DNA from 2 places in the Alteromonas sp. RKMC-009 genome. Region 1 is predicted to be linked to the other one. Evidence: predicted binding sites of a transcription regulator. Region 1 holds the regulator's gene; the other holds the start of a gene.
What was found. Region 1 encodes NrdR, which represses ribonucleotide reductase genes. Its sites were predicted from a motif close to AAACACNANATNTNGTGTTT; they were not measured.
Positions count from the first base shown of each region.

Region 2: nrdA (class 1a ribonucleoside-diphosphate reductase subunit alpha) is a predicted target of NrdR. The motif match lies at 4,726-4,745, and genes of this name have one in related genera.

Region 1 covers NZ_CP031010.1:3,160,604-3,169,255, forward strand. The annotation lists gene thiL (thiamine-phosphate kinase) at 1-859, opposite strand, end outside; gene nusB (transcription antitermination factor NusB) at 921-1,340, opposite strand; gene ribH (6,7-dimethyl-8-ribityllumazine synthase) at 1,352-1,825, opposite strand; gene ribBA (bifunctional 3,4-dihydroxy-2-butanone-4-phosphate synthase/GTP cyclohydrolase II) at 1,911-3,011, opposite strand; gene DS731_RS14065 (riboflavin synthase) at 3,030-3,695, opposite strand; gene ribD (bifunctional diaminohydroxyphosphoribosylaminopyrimidine deaminase/5-amino-6-(5-phosphoribosylamino)uracil reductase RibD) at 3,717-4,838, opposite strand; gene nrdR (transcriptional regulator NrdR) at 4,847-5,296, opposite strand; gene glyA (serine hydroxymethyltransferase) at 5,399-6,655, opposite strand; gene lpxD (UDP-3-O-(3-hydroxymyristoyl)glucosamine N-acyltransferase) at 6,849-7,886, opposite strand; gene ettA (energy-dependent translational throttle protein EttA) at 8,106-8,652, shown strand, end outside.
Region 2 covers NZ_CP031010.1:2,564,971-2,573,622, reverse strand. The annotation lists gene efpL (elongation factor P-like protein EfpL) at 1-189, shown strand, start outside; gene DS731_RS11370 (YtxH domain-containing protein) at 331-666, shown strand; gene yfaE (class I ribonucleotide reductase maintenance protein YfaE) at 702-974, opposite strand; gene nrdB (class Ia ribonucleoside-diphosphate reductase subunit beta) at 993-2,123, opposite strand; gene nrdA (class 1a ribonucleoside-diphosphate reductase subunit alpha) at 2,195-4,522, opposite strand; gene ubiG (bifunctional 2-polyprenyl-6-hydroxyphenol methylase/3-demethylubiquinol 3-O-methyltransferase UbiG) at 4,947-5,651, opposite strand; gene gyrA (DNA topoisomerase (ATP-hydrolyzing) subunit A) at 5,942-8,635, shown strand.

The sequences.
Region 1 (8,652 bases):
CCTTTACACCTGTGCTGGCCAGAGACGTTTCCAGATTGCCACGCTGCTCTTCGTTTACAGTGAACACCAGTTCATAATCATCACCGGCAGTCAGCGCATATCGGTAGGCATCCTGTGCACCCACACAATTGAACAAGGCCGAAGACACGGGTAAGCGGTCTACGTGCAAAGTTGCACCGCAATTTGATGCTTTCAGAATGTGATTTAAATCAGCCAGCAGGCCGTCTGACACATCAATACAGGAAGAGGCAATGCGTCGCAGTGCCGCTCCGACAGCTACACGCGGAGTGGGATACAAATGACGTTTAACCAGAAACTCCCTGTCTTCCTCTTTGGCTTCACGTGACCCTTTGAGAATATCCAGACCCGCGCCGGCATCACCGGTAGTGCCGGTAACATATATCCAGTCGCCGGGTCTCGCCGTGCTGCGCTTCAATGCAGCTTCAGGAGGAATGAAACCCTGTGCAGTGATAGTCATCGCCAGAGGACCGCGTACCGTATCACCGCCAATGAGCTGCACAGAATAGTATCTGGTGAGCTCATACAGGCCACTGGCAAATTCTTCCATCCAGGCTTCGTCCACATGAGACATAGACAGGGAAAGAGAAATCCAGGCTGGCTCTGCACCCATTGCGGCGAGATCGCTGAGATTAACAGCAACTGCTTTATAGGCTACGGATCTGGCAGGCGCATCTTTAAGGAAATGCACGCCGGACACCAGTGTATCAGTGGTAATGGCGAGCTGCTGATTTGCAGGAACAGACGTAACAGCACAGTCATCACCGATGCCGACGATTACGTCTTTTCGTTGATGGCCGCCATTTGCAAAGTAACGGCCAATAAGATCAAATTCTTTCACGTTTTACCGGTTAATTCAGTGTCGTCGTGTCATTACGTACAGGTACGTAAATAGATCGCTGTTAACGCTCGTGCTGACGTAACGTCTTCACCGCTTTATCTAACGCACCATTGATAAACTTATGGCTTTCTTCGGCACCAAAAGATTTAGCAAGTTCAATGGCTTCGTTAATAATTACGCGATAAGGCACGTCCATGCGCTCAGTTAATTCATAGGTAGCAATACGCAGAATCGCTTTTTCGATAGGATCCAGTTCTTCCGGTAAACGGCCAAGGTATGGCTTAATTTTTACGTCTAATGCTTCTGCATTTTCCGCAACACCGCGCAACATGGCCTGGAAATACACCATGTCGACTTTCTGCATATCGTTACTGGTCGCAAGTGATAACTCCACCTGGGCGATATCGTTCTTGCTCATTTGCCATGAATAAACACCCTGAAGGGCAAGTTCTCTGGCTTTATGACGTGCGGATACTTTCACGTAACCCCCGGTTAAAGATCGTTAAGCGCTGAAACAACGTTCACCATCTCAAGGGCACCCAGTGCAGCTTCTGCACCTTTGTTCCCCGCTTTGGTACCGGAACGCTCAATAGCCTGTTCGATAGAATCTGTAGTGATAACACCGAAAGAGACCGGAATACCATACTCCAGTGATACCTGCGCCAGACCTTTGTTACACTCACCGGCAACAAAATCAAAGTGAGGCGTACCACCGCGGATCACCGCACCCAAAGCGATAATCGCATCGAACTGGCCTTTTTCTGCCAGTTTTTTTGCTGCTACAGGTAATTCATATGCACCCGGCACGCGAACCAGTGTGATGTCATTGTCGCTGACTTCACCGTGACGCTCTAACGTATCCAGCGCACCTTCAAGCAAGCTTTCTACAACAAAACTGTTGAAACGTGACACAACAATCGCGAATTTCTTGCCTGTCGCGCGAATATTACCTTCAATTACCTGCATGGTATTCCACCCCTATGAAAAAACGGCGCGCAGTATAGCATAACTGCGCGCAAACTAAATCGAATGTTCACGAATTACACGGGAACTAATTATGAATGTATTCCACCACATCCAGTCCGAAGCCGGACAACGCGTGGTATTTGACCGGCTTGCTGAGCAAACGCATTTTTTTGACGCCCATAGTCGCCAGAATCTGACTGCCAACACCTACTGTACGTGACGAACCGGTCCAGGTTTTTCCTTCAGGCTTTTCACCGCGGTCTTCTGCAGCAAATTGTCTGACCTGCCCTTCCAGGTCTTCTTCTTTACCCAGCACCACCAGCACACCACCTTCGTCTGCAATGCGCTTCATGGCATCAGGTAAGGTCATGGTGCGGTTTATCGCGCGGGTAGAACCCAGTAAATCGCTCAGAGTATTATGCAAGTGAACACGCACAAGTGTAGGTGTTTCCGGGTCAATGTCACCTTTCTTCAGCGCAAAGTGAATCTGATTATCGATAACATCTTTAAAGGTATGCAGTTCAAACTCACCATATTCCGTAGGCAGGCTGCACTGGGCAACTTTCTCTATAGTGGTTTCGTTCAGATTGCGATATTCAATCAGATCCGCAATTGTGCCGATTTTTATATCGTATTTTTCGGCGAATTTTTCGAGCTCAGGACGACGGGCCATGGTGCCGTCTTCATTGAGGATCTCGACAATAACAGCAGCTGGCTCACAGCCACCAAGACGGGCAAGATCGACGCTTGCTTCGGTATGACCTGCACGGTTCAGCACACCGCCTTCTTTAGCAATTAACGGAAAAATGTGGCCCGGCTGCACAATGTCAGTTGCTTTAGCATCTTTACCTACCGCGGCCAGAATCGTGGTCGCGCGGTCTGCAGCAGAAATACCGGTGGTTACGCCACGGGCTGCTTCAATGGAAACGGTAAAGGCGGTATGAAATTGTGCGCCGTTTTTATCTACCATCAGCGGTAAATTCAAACGTTCACAGCGCTCCTGCGTCATGGGCAGGCATACCAGGCCGCGGGCATGAGTAACCATAAAGTTAATCGCTTCCGGCGTCACATGCTCAGCGGCCATGATGATATCGCCTTCATTCTCGCGATCTTCATCGTCCATCAGGATAACCATTTTACCCTGACGGATATCTTCAATTATTTCAGCTGTGGTGTTGAGTGCCATAATTTCACTTATGTAGGGTTATTTTCTAAGAAAACCATTTTCGGCCAGGAAGGCCATACTAATGTCTTTTTTGGTGGTCTTTTCTGCTGCCTTGTCACCCATCATCAGGCGTTCCAGATAGCGGGCAACCACGTCTACTTCCAGATTGACCCGGCTGCCGGCTTTATACGTGCCGATCACCGTTTCCTGAAGGGTGTGAGGGATGATCCACAACATTAATTCATTGCCATCCACCTCATTCACAGTCAGGCTGACGCCGTCCACCGTGATACTGCCTTTATGGGCAATATACTTTGCTAACTCAGTGGGGGCAGAAATCCAGATTTCAATGTAAGTGCTGTGTTTAACAATCTTTTTTACTTCACCAACGCCGTCCACATGGCCGGATACAATATGACCACCGAAGCGATCTGTGGGGCGCATGGCTTTTTCCAGATTCACGGTACTGCCGGGTTTATAATTGGCAAAACCGGTGTAACGGATGGTTTCGGCTGACACGTCAGCACAATAATAATCTGTACCGAAGTCGGTTACTGTGAGACAGACACCGTTTGTGGCAATACTGTCGCCAAGGGCCACATCAGACATATCCAGCTTTTCTGACGACACAGTCAGCTTGATGTCTTCGCCCCGGTGATCAAGAGACTGAATCGTCCCCAGGGCCTGAATAATTCCGGTAAACATCGTATACCCTCTACAAAAGCGTTACTTAATTATATCGTATGACAAGCGGATATCAGGGCCGGTTTGCCGTACGTCAGTCAGTGACAGTACCGGCGTTTCATCCAGCGACACAAATTCATCCAGCGTGAGCATGCTTTGTGCTTTGTCACCTAACAGTTTGGACGCCTGATACACCACAAGCCGGTCAACTTCACCGGCAGTAAACAATGCACCGGCAAGACCCGGGCCGGCTTCCACCCACACATCATTAATTTGTCTTTCTCCCAGCTTCTCCATGAGCTGAGACAGGTCTATGTAATTGCCACGCATAGATACGGCCAGTGCCGGGACACTGGTTTGCGGCGCAACTGGCTGACCGGTTACCCGCAGGGTTTTATGTCCGTCTGTGAATAATTGCAAATCGTCCGGCAACCGGTTGTGGCTGTCTATCACGACCCTGAGCGGCTGCCTTACCGGCGAGACAGGGTAATCAGAAAAGTTGGCTTCATTTTCCCTGACCAGCAAAGACGGATTGTCGGCCAGTGCAGTGCCACTGCCGGTTAAAATGGCACAACTGGCAGCACGGTGTAATTGCACATCGCGGCGGGATTCAGCACTGGTGATCCACTGGCTGACGCCGTTAGACAAGGCTATTTTGCCATCAAGACTGATACCCAGTTTCACCGTTACCCGCGGTTTGCCTGATATCATGCGTTTGATAAATCCGGGGTTCAATGCTGCCGATTCGGCCGCCAGAACATCAGACACCACATCAATGCCGGCATCCTGAAGTTTTTTTATACCCCGGCCGCTCACCTGAGGGTTCGGATCAGTCATGGCGATAACCACCCGGCTGACACCAGCCTCCACTAACGCATCGGCGCAGGGAGGTGTTCGCCCGAAGTGACTGCAGGGCTCAAGTGTGACATAAGCCGTACCGCCACGGGCCTTATCGCCTGCTTCACGAAGAGCATGCACTTCCGCATGGGGTGTGCCGGCCTGTATATGGTAACCCTGTCCAGCTAAGTCGCCGTTACTGTCGAGAATAATACAACCGACACGGGGATTCGGAGATGTGGTGAACTGACCCTGCGTGGCCAGTCTGATGGCTTTCGCCATCCAGGCGTAGTCCTGAGAAATGGAAACAACTGACGTGGTTTTCATGGCGGTTATCAGTCTCCTAAACGGGCAATTTCCTCACCAAACTCACGAATATCTTCAAATGAACGGTACACTGACGCAAACCGCACATATGCGACTTTGTCGAGCACCTTCAGTGCATCCATAATCAGATTACCGAGGAATTCACTGGAAACTTCCCGTTCACCGGTAGCACGCAATGCAGACTTCAGCGACAAAATCACTTCTTCCACTTTCTCCGTGCTCACAGGGCGCTTTTCCAGTGCCCGCTGCAACCCGGCGCGTAGCTTATCTTCATTGAACGGCTCTCTGGAACCATCCCGTTTAATGACTCTCGGCATCACTAATTCAGCACTTTCAAAGGTAGTAAAGCGCTCGTGACAGATAACACATTCGCGACGGCGACGTACCTGATGCCCTTCTGCCACCAGACGGGAATCGATAACTTTGGTTTCCTGTGCCGAACAAAACGGGCAAAACATAGCAGGTCCTTTTAACAACAAAGCCGCCAGGCAGCACAGGCTGCTCTGACGGCATCAACTCTTACTGACTAAGAGCGGGAAATTTCATACTGATAAAGCGGCTTACCCGTAAACCGGGAATGCTTTACACAGTTCTACAACTTCACCTTTAACACGCTCAACAACACTTTCATCACCCATGTTGTCCAGAATGTCGCAGATCCAGGTCGCAACCTGTTTCGCCTGCTCTTCTTTGAAGCCACGACGGGTAATCGCCGGACTACCGATACGCAGACCACTGGTCACGAACGGTGAACGCGGATCTTTTGGTACAGAGTTTTTGTTTACTGTGATATTCGCACGGCCAAGCGCGGCATCAGCGTCTTTACCTGTGATATCTTTCTTAATCAGATCCAGCAGGAACAGGTGGTTTTCAGTACCGCCTGACACTACGTCGTAACCACGCTCCAGTACCACTTCAACCATGGCTTTTGCGTTTTTCACAACTTGCTGCTGATATTCTTTAAATTCAGGCTGAAGGGCTTCTTTGAACGCTACCGCTTTAGCTGCAATAACGTGACACAGAGGACCACCCTGGTTGCCCGGGAATACTGAGCTGTTCAGCTTCTTGTAGATCTCTTCGTCGCCACAGGCAGACAGGATCAGACCACTACGTGGACCCGCAAGGGTTTTGTGAGTCGTGGTAGTCACTACGTGTGCGTGAGCCAGCGGGCTCGGATATACACCGGCAGCAATCAGACCGGCAACGTGTGCCATGTCGACCAGCAGGTACGCACCTATTTTGTCTGCGATCTCACGGAAACGGGCCCAGTCAACCACTTTTGAATAGGCAGAGAAACCACCGATAATCATCTTAGGCTTGTGCTCTAAGGCCAGTGCTTCAACCTGCTCGTAATCGATTTCGCCGGTTTCTTCATTCAGACCATACTGTACCGCATTGTAGGTTTTACCTGAGAAGTTTACGTGAGAACCGTGAGTTAAGTGACCGCCTTCAGACAGACTCATACCCAGAACAGTATCACCGGCATTAATTAGAGCCATAAACGCAGCAGCGTTGGCCTGAGAGCCTGCGTGGGGCTGAACGTTGGCGTACTCAGCACCAAACAGTTGCTTAGCACGGTCAATCGCCAGTTGCTCTACCACGTCTACATGCTCACAACCACCATAGTAACGCTTACCGGGATAACCTTCTGCGTACTTATTCGTTAACTGAGAGCCTTGCGCCTCCATGACACGTGGACTGCAATAGTTTTCTGATGCGATGAGCTCAATGTGATGCTCCTGACGCTCAGCTTCTTTGGCCATGGCATCTGCCAGTTCCGGATCGTAATCCGCAATAGTCATATCGCGAGGTAACATGAAGGCTCCTTACTCTGCGTTTTATGGACAGCTAAAAAATGAGGGGCATATTTTAGTCATTTTAAGCCGCATGTATACTGCTTTATGCCCGTTTCGTTTATATCCGCAGCGGCAGCATTTCTTAACACTGCCCTGTCGCTTATACGCCGCGGCCTGCGGCCATATATAACGTTTAATTACAATTCAGAAAGATTTAACCTTTTTCCAGCGCTTTCACACGGTTAAAGAGATCATCGATCTGACGGGTCCGTACAGTCACTTTACGCCAGTCGCGGTTTTTCATGGCCGGCTGACCGGATGAATAAACGCCGGACTCGGTAATATCCTGCACAATCATGGTATAACCGGTTACCTGCACATTATCGCAAATGCTGATATGTCCATTCACACCACAGCCTCCGCCAAGTATGACGTATTTGCCGATATGACAACTGCCTGCAATGCCTGTAGCGCCGCAAATACAGGAGTGATCACCAATGATACAGTTGTGTCCTACCTGTACCTGGTTATCGATAATCACATTCTTACCGATGATGGTATCTTCCATAGCGCCACGGTCGATGCTGCTTGAAGCACCAATTTGGGAATCATCACCAATCTGCACACTGCCGGTTTGCGGAATGGGCAGCCATGTTCCTTGGTCGTTTGCGTATCCAAAACCTGCCGCACCAATAACGGTCTGGCTGTGAATAGTCACCCGCTTACCAATCACAATATCGTGATACACGGTGACGTTGGGATAAATTGTCGAACCCTCACCAATTTTCGTGCCTTTACCAATCACGGTATTTGCGCCGATTCTAGCGTTATCACCCAGCATGACATTATCTTCAATAATGACATTGTGACCCAGCGACACATTGGTTCCCAGCGTGGCAGAAGAAGCCACAACGGCTGTTTCAGCGATACCGGATGCCACCTCAGGTGTGGTGTCGAACAACTGGGCTATGCGGGCAAAGGCTGCGTGGGGATTACTGTGAACCAGCGCAGGAACCGGGCAGTCGTCCAGCATTTTCTCATTCAGAATCACCGCTCCGGCGGCCGTATCAGCCAGTTGCGACTTGTATTTTACGTTGGTCAGAAATGAAATCTGGTGGCCTTTCGACCCGGCCAGAGTGCCCACACCACTCAGCTTTGTTTCGTTGATACGGGTTTCATCACCCGCCACACTGCCACCCACGTGGTCCGCCAGCTCAGTTAAAGTGTATGTGCGTTTTGCGTGTGCCGTCATAGCTTAACCTGTTAGTCAATTTCCTGTGTGTATGGTAATGCAAAATCGCGGATTCGTCCTGACCCTCACCATTAATTTCCTGCCATCCGCCATGTAAACGTTCAAAATTAACCCATTATTGAAAATCACTGCTGGCTTTACTGGTCAGATTGAGGACAAAGCGAGTACAATAGATGGCATATCATTTACTTATATTGAAGCAAGGACACTGTTCGGAACATGTCATCACAATACGTATATTCCATGCACAGGGTTGGCAAAATTGTGCCACCCAACCGTCATATTTTAAAAGATATCTCTCTGAGCTTTTTCCCTGGCGCCAAAATCGGCGTACTGGGTCTCAACGGTGCGGGTAAATCTACCCTGCTCCGCATCATGGCCGGCGTGGACACCGAAATAGAAGGTGAAGCCCGCCCGCAACCGGGTATCAACATTGGTTACCTGCCACAGGAACCTAAACTGGACGAGTCCAAAGACGTTCGCGGCAACATCGAAGAAGCGGTTGCTGACGTAAAACACGCCCTTACCCGTCTTGATGAAGTGTATGCCGCCTACGCCGAAGCAGACGCCGATTTTGATGCGCTGGCAAAGGAACAGGGTGAACTGGAAGCGATTATTCAGGCGAAGGATGGTCATAACCTGGACAACGCCCTGGAACGTGCTGCGGATGCCCTGCGTCTGCCGCCATGGGACGCCGATGTTTCCAAACTGTCCGGTGGTGAACGCCGCCGTGTAGCACTATGCCGCCTGCTGCTTGAGAAGCCGG
Region 2 (8,652 bases), 600 kb from region 1:
ATGAGTGTTGAACTGGAAGTGGTAGAAACTGACCCTTCCATTAAGGGAGCCTCTGCGACGTCCCGTACCAAACCCGCTACTTTGTCTACCGGTCTGGTTGTTCAGGTGCCGGAGTACATCAGTACCGGCGAGTGGATCAAAATCAACACGGAAGAACGTAAGTTTCAGAGCCGTGCCGATAAGCACTGACAGCATACGGTTCAGCAGCCATAAAACTCAGGTGGCTGTTGTTACCTTGTAATATTGTGTTATTTTTAACCAGTCCTGCAGGTATTGATTGCCCGCAGGATTAACATCAGTACACACTCAACTGCGTAAAAGGAAAGACATATGAAAATGACAAAACAACTCTCATCATTACTCTGCATTGGTCTGTTTACCTGCGTGCTTGGCGCATGTAGCGAAGAAAAACAGGAACAGGCTGAAGACTCAATGACTAAAGCCAAAAGTGCCGCCAGCAGTGCATTTGATGATGCAAAAAATGCAGCATCTGATCTGGCAGATAAGACAGAGGAATTTGCTGAAGATGCAGCTGATAAGGCGGAAGACTGGACTGACGATGCTAAAGATAAAGCAGAAGAGTGGGCCGACGATGCCGGTAATGCTATTGAAGACGGCTGTGAGAAAATGAAAGATAAAATGGATCTGGAAGATAAGGATTGCTAAAGATCCATTCCTGATAATGCGTAAAGTCAGGTGAGTTAAAGCGGAACATCTATTTTGATGTTTGTTACCGGCTTACAGCAACAGGGCAGTATTTCATCGTCGTCAATAAAGGCGAGGGGGTCTGTGGTATATTCCACTGACCCTTCTATTAATTTAGTCCGGCAGGCTCCGCAGAAACCGTCGCGGCAATGATAATGACAAGCCACACCTGCGGATTCCAAAGATTCCAGCAGTGTTTTATCCGGTACGGCATCAACACACTCCGCATCGACAATATCGATACGAAGTGTGGATTCAGGTTTTCCCATTAACGGGGAAGGTAGGAATTACAATTCAAAATCGGCGAAGTCATCTTCGCTGACTGAAGAGTCAATCTGACCTACCAGATAGGAACTGATCTCTGATTCCTGAGGCGCAACCTGTACGTTGTCTGAGTTCAGGTAGTTGTTCATCCACGGCAGTGGATTACTTTTTACTTCGTATGGTGCGTCAAAGCCAATAGCGGTCATACGCTGATTCGCGATGTATTCCACGTACTGACACAGAATTTCCTTATTCATACCGATCATTGAGCCGTTCTTGAACAGGTAATCAGCCCATTCCTTCTCCTGCTCAACAGCGCTGATGAAGATCTGGCGTGCCTCTTCATGGCACTCCGCGGCGATTTCTGCCATCTCAGGATCGTCCTTGCCTCTGGCCCACAGGTTCAGCACGTGCTGAGTAGAGGACAGGTGCAGGTTTTCATCACGGGCAATCAGACGGATAATTTTTGCGTTACCTTCCATCAGCTCACGCTCAGCAAACGCGAAGGTGCAGGCAAAGGACACATAGAAGCGAACCGCTTCCAGGGCATTAACTGAATTCATGCACAAGTACATTTTCTTCTTCAGAACACGCATGTTCACTTCGTATACTTCGCCGTCAACGGTATGAACGCCTTCACCTTGTGTCTGCCACAACTGTGTGTGGAAAATCAGATCATCGTAGTATCTGGAAATATCAGCAGCACGGCGCTTGATTTGCTCGTTAACCACGATGTCTTCAAAAATTGCACTTGGATCGGAAAACAGGTTACGAAGAATATGAGTGTAAGAACGGGAGTGAATCGTCTCAAAGAAAGACCAGGTTTCAATCCAGGTTTCCAGTTCCGGTAATGACACGATGGGCAGGAATGCAATATTCGGACTGCGGCCCTGAACGGAATCCAGCAAGGTTTGATATTTCAGGTTAGAAATAAAAATGTGCTGCTCAGGCTCTGTGAGTTTCTGGAAGTCTACACGGTCACGCGTAACGTCAACTTCTTCCGGTCGCCAGAAGAAACTGATTTGTTTTTCAATGAGTTTTTCGAAAATGCTGTGCTTCTGCTGATCGTAACGGGCTACGTTAACAGGATTACCGAAAAACATAGGCTCGACGAGAGGATTGACGCTTTGTTGATTAAACGTTGTGTATTTCATAACTACGATAGTACTCAGAACAGATTTATCAGTTAAAAACGGAAGAAACCAGGGCAAGCCCTGGTTTATCGTTAAATTTTACATGCACCGCCGGCACAGTCGTCGTCTTCTTCAATCACAGCGGTTTGCGCTTGTGGTTGAGGTTTCGCCTGGCCTTGTTTGACTTCCATAGAGCTGGTGTCGGTGTTACCGTCACGGGTGTTATGATAATACAGTGTCTTCACACCCAGCTTGTATGAGGTCAGCAGATCTTTGAGCAGCAACTTCATCGGTACCTTACCGCTTTCATATTTGCCCGGATCGTAACTGGTGTTAGCAGAAATAGTCTGGTCAACGAATTTCTGCATAATGCCAACCAGTTGCAGGTAACCGTCATTGGACGGAATATCCCACAGCAGTTCATAGGCATCTTTAAGATTTTCATATTCAGGGACAACTTGCTTCAGTACACCATCTTTACTTGATTTAATGCTGATATGACCACGGGGCGGCTCGATACCATTGGTTGCATTGGAAATCTGCGAAGACGTTTCAGACGGCATCAGTGCAGACAGCGTAGAATTACGTAGCCCGTGCTCCATCATTTCAGCGCGCAGGCCTTCCCAGTCCATGTGTAAAGGTTCGTTACAAATGGCGTCCAAATCTTTTTTGTAGGTATCGATAGGCAGAATACCTTTAGAGTAGGTGGTCTCATTAAATTTAGGACACGCACCTTTCTCTTTTGCCAGATTCACAGACGCTTTTAATAAATGGTACTGCATCGCTTCAAACGTACGGTGAATAAGCGGGTTTGCGCTGAAGTCAGAATACTTAACGCCATTCTTCGCAAGATAATAAGCGAAGTTGATAACACCTATACCCAGCGTACGACGATTCATAGTGGCATGGTATGCCGCCGGAACCGGGTAATCCTGATAATCCAGCAGGCTGTCCAGTGCACGCACAGCCAGGTCGGATAATTCTTCAAATTCATCCAGAGATTTGATCGCGCCTAAGTTAAATGCTGACAGCGTACACAGTGCAATTTCGCCATTTTCGTCGTTTACGTGCTCCAGCGGCTTGGTCGGCAGCGCGATTTCAAGACACAGGTTGCTCTGACGGACAGGAGCGACAGCCGGGTCAAACGGGCTGTGAGTATTACAGTGGTCAACGTTTTGCAGGTAGATGCGGCCGGTTGAAGCACGTTCCTGCATAAACAGACTGAACAGTTCCATAGCTTTAATTTGCTTCTTACGAATGGAGTCATCCTGTTCGTATTTCACATACAGCTCTTCGAACTTGTTCTGATCAGCAAAGAAAGCATCGTACAGACCGGGTACATCAGACGGGCTGAACAGTGTGATGTAGCCGTCTTTCATCATACGCTGATACATCAGCTTGTTGAATTGCACGCCGTAGTCGAGATGACGTACGCGGTTTTCTTCAACACCACGGTTATTTTTCAATACCAGCAGTGATTCAACTTCCATGTGCCACAGCGGGTAGAACAACGTCGCTGCACCACCACGAACACCGCCCTGAGAGCAGCTTTTTACTGCAGTCTGGAAGTACTTGTAGAAAGGAATACAACCGGTGTGGAAAGCTTCACCACCACGGATTGGACTACCCAGTGCACGAATGCGACCAGCGTTTACACCAATACCGGCACGCTGACTCACGTATTTTACGATGGCGCTGGCGGTGGCGTTGATAGAATCCAGACTATCACCGGTTTCAATCAGTACGCATGAACTGAACTGACGGGTAGGGGTACGCACACCGGACATAATCGGTGTAGGCAGAGAAATCTTGAAAGTCGATGTTGCATCGTAAAAACGACGAACATAGTCAAGACGGGTTTCTTTCGGGTAGTCAGCAAACAGGCAGGCTGCTACCAGAACATACAGGAACTGGGCACTTTCATAGATGTCGCCGGTAACACGGTTTTGTACCAGATACTTACCTTCAAGCTGCTTAACAGCAGCATAACTGAAGGTCATATCACGCCAGTGATCGATGAAATCATCCATCGCCTCAAATTCAGCTTGCGTGTAGTCAGACAACAGGTGCTCGTCATACTTACCCTGTTCAACCATCTTTTTAACATGATCAAACAATTTAGGCGGCTCAAACTGACCATATGCTTTTTTACGCAGGTGGAAGATAGCCAGACGGGCTGCAAGATACTGATAATCAGGCGCATCTGTTGAAATAAGATCGGCTGCAGACTTGATCAATGTCTCGTGGATTTCGCCGGTCTTGATACCATCGTAAAATTGGATCTGAGCTTTGATTTCTACCTGAGAAACAGAAACGTTATTTAACCCTTCTGCTGCCCACGTGATCACTTTATGGATCTTATCTAACTCAATGACTTCTTTTTCGCCATTGCGTTTAGTGACATACAAGTTGTTGTTCATTTGTACTGGCCGTTAGTTTGTTAGCGCATGAAGCAAGAGTTGGCACCCTTTTCATCTTTATAAAATTGAATTTGCTAAGCCTTGAAAGCTTGATCCAGCAGAGATCCCTTACTGCCTGGCGGGATCCCGTGTTTTTTTACTACTTTATTGTTCTAAAACACCCGTCGGACAAGACACAAGATAGTGAGGTTTGCGTGGTTTTGCAACCCAATATCTGGTGGTTTATCCAGCGATCAAAACGGTCCCTGAAAAAGGTTAGTGGTAACTCACCTATGAGCGGCATGACTAAGCCAAATCAGACAGATGCAACCATTTTTTACTTTTTTTGATCGCCGGTTAAAAAGTTTTAATCGCTTAAAGCGGGTTGGTTACAAATACGACATATAGCGTAATATTTATTCTTAAATACTATATATAGTGTTTTCTACAGGCTTTTTTGCGTATGGACGATGTAGTTAACATCGATGTTTTTGTCCGATAAGTAGAACTGGCGGCTTAGCGGATCCATATGCAGACCTGTGGTGTTTCTGGCAAACAGATCAACCTTATCGGTCATTGCCATTAATTCTGAAGGCTTAATAAAACGGGCATGCTGATGTGTACCTTTTGGTACCAGCTTGAGGATATACTCGGCGCCAACGATGCCCATCAGCCAGGATTTCACATTTCTGTTTAAAGTAGACAGAAATACATGACCACTTGGCTTAACCAGCCTGGCGCAGGCTGCGATGATCGATGCCGGATCAGGAACGTGCTCGAGCATTTCCATACAGGTCACCACATCAAACTCTCCGGGTCTTTGTTCTGCAAAGGCTTCTGCAGAAACACACTGATAATCAACTTTTACACCGGATTCGAGACCATGAAGTTTAGCAACCTCTAAAGAAGCAGACGCCAAATCAATACCGGTCACATCAGCACCCAGTTTAGCCATGGATTCTGCAAGAATGCCGCCGCCACAACCAATATCCAACACTTTCTTTTCAAACAGACCATCACAGTGCTGCTGTACAAAATCAAGCCTTAACGGATTAATTAAATGCAGAGGTTTGAATTCACTTTCGGTATCCCACCAACGGGAGGCCAGTTCACTGAATTTGGCAATTTCTTGTTCATCGACATTCGACATACTGGTGCTCGTATTATCAGATAGAGGAGATTGATTTTGATAAATACGATACATGATCAAAGCAGTAAAAGGGACGATTTGTGTATTAAAGTGGATTAATTGCGTGAAAAGTAATCGGTTGGTAATAACAGCCCCATTTGCGGGTATTAAGCGCTACATAAATCTGTCATCCGGTGATACACTCAATGATTACTTGTAAAACCCATAATAAGAAAGCGCTGTTCTTAGCTGCATTTAAAAGTGCGTGACATTGGATACGCTTGAACTTGAATCAAGGGACATAGCAGTTTATGACTGATAACGCTAAAGAAATTCTCCCCATAAATATCGAGGAAGAGCTTAAAAACTCCTACCTTGATTATGCGATGAGCGTTATTGTCGGGCGCGCATTGCCTGACGTAAGGGACGGCCTCAAGCCGGTTCACCGCCGCGTACTCTTCGCGATGAACGAACTCAAAAACGACTTCAATAAACCGTATAAGAAATCGGCCCGTGTGGTGGGTGATGTTATCGGTAAATATCACCCTCATGGTGACAGTGCGGTATACGACACCATCGTACGTATGGCACAGCCATTCTCTTTGCGCTACATGCTGGTAGACGGGCAGGGTAACTTCGGTTCTGTAGACGGCGACTCTGCCGCGGCCATGCGTTATACCGAAGTACGTATGGCAAAAATTGCCCATGAGTTACTGGCGGATCTTGATAAAGAAACCGTAGATTTTGTACCTAACTATGACGGTACAGAGCAAATCCCTGAGGTTCTACCTACTAAGGTGCCGAACCTGCTGGTAAACGGCTCTTCCGGTATTGCCGTTGGTATGGCAACAAACATTCCGCCCCACAACCTCACTGAAGTGGTTAACGGCTGTATCGCAATGATAGAGAATCCTGCCGTTACCGTTGAAGAGCTGATGCAGTATATTCCGGGTCCGGATTTCCCTACTGCGGCGATGATCAGTGGACGTAAGGGTATTGATGATGCTTACCGTACCGGTCGTGGCAAAATCTATCTGCGTGCCAAGGCGGAAATCGAAACTGACAGTAATGGTAAAGAAACCATTATTGTTAACGAGATCCCTTATCAGGTAAACAAAGCCCGCCTGATTGAAAAGATCGCTGAACTGGTAAAAGAAAAACGTATCGAAGGTATTTCTGCCCTGCGTGATGAGTCTGACAAAGACGGTATGCGCATTGTTGTTGAAGTAAAACGCAACGAGTCGGCGGAAGTACTGCTTAACCACCTGTATGCCAATACCCAGCTACAAACAGTATTCGGTATTAATATGGTGGCACTGGATAACGGTCAGCCTAAAGTATTTAACCTCAAGGAAATGCTAGAGGCGTTTATCCTTCACCGTCGTGAAGTGGTTACCCGCCGTACGGTATACGAACTGCGTAAAGCGCGGGACCGTGCCCATATCCTTGAAGGTCTTGCCATTGCACTGACCAACATCGATCCTATCATTGAGCTTATTAAAGCTTCGCCGAGTCCTTCTGAAGCTAAGAAAGCTTTGGTTGCTCAGGGCTGGAACCTGGGTGATGTTGCTGACATGCTTGAGCGTGCCGGTGATGATGCAGCCCGTCCGGACTGGCTGACGCCGGAATTTGGTATCCGTGACGGCAAGTACTACCTGACAGAACAACAGGCACAGGCCATCCTTGATCTGCGTCTTCATAAACTGACAGGTCTTGAGCACGAAAAGATCCTTGATGAGTACAAAGAGCTACTGGCCATCATCGCTGAGTTACTGCACATTCTGCGTAGCCCTGAGCGTCTGATGGAAGTGATTCGCGAAGAGCTCGAAAAAGTGCGTGATGAATTTGGTGATGAACGTCGCACAGAAATCACGGCTGCAAGTCATGACATTGATATTGAAGATTTGATTGAGCAGGAAGACGTTGTTGTGACGCTGTCCCGCGAAGGCTATGTGAAATATCAGAAACTGACTGAATATGAAGCACAGCGCCGTGGTGGTAAAGGTAAGTCAGCGACGAAGATGAAAGATGAAGATTTCATTGAGCGTCTGCTGGTTGCGAATACCCATGACCACATCCTGTGTTTCTCTACCCGTGGCCGTCTGTACTGGTTGAAGGTTTATCAGTTACCATTTGCCAGCCGGAACGCCCGTGGTAAACCTATTGTGAATATTCTGCCGCTGGAAAATGATGAGCGGATCACTGCCATTCTACCTATCAAAGAATTTGAAGAAGGCAAGTTTGTACTCATGGCGACAGCCAACGGTACGGTGAAAAAGACTGATTTGAGTCTGTACTCCAGACCGCGCTCCAGTGGTATTATTGCCGTCAACCTTAATGAAGGCGATGAACTGATTGGCGTATCAATCACCCACGGTGATGACGACATCATGCTGTTCTCTGACGAAGGTAAAGTGGTTCGTTTTAACGAAAAACTGCGCGACTCAGAAACAGGTGAAGTGAAACGTGATCCGGAAACCGGCGAAGAGTTGCAGGCTCTGCGTCCTATGGGCAGAACAGCAACGGGTGTTCGCGGTATTAAACTGCAGGAAGGTCAGCGTGTAGTATCTCTGATTGTTCCCCGTGGTGACGGCGCCATCCTTACTGCGACTGAAAATGGTTATGGTAAACGTACGCCGCTTGAAGATTACCCGGCTAAGAGTCGTGCGACTCAGGGCGTGGTGTCTATCAAAGTGTCAGAACGTAACGGTAAAGTTGTCGGCGCTGTACAGGTTGATGAAACCGATGAAATCATGCTTATCAGCAACATGGGCACACTTGTACGTACCCGTGTCGGTGAAGTGTCTACGGTTGGCCGTAACACCCAGGGTGTACGTCTTATCAGAACTGCTGATGATGAGAAAGTAGTAGGTCTTCAACGTATCGAAGAAGTGATCGACGAAGAACTTGAACTGGAAGAAGGCGGGGAAAACACCGCTGAAGAAGTATCTGCTAACAATGATGCCGCTGTCTCAGACAGCGATAAGCCAACGACAGAAGAATAAGCCGGCGCGCTGTTAAC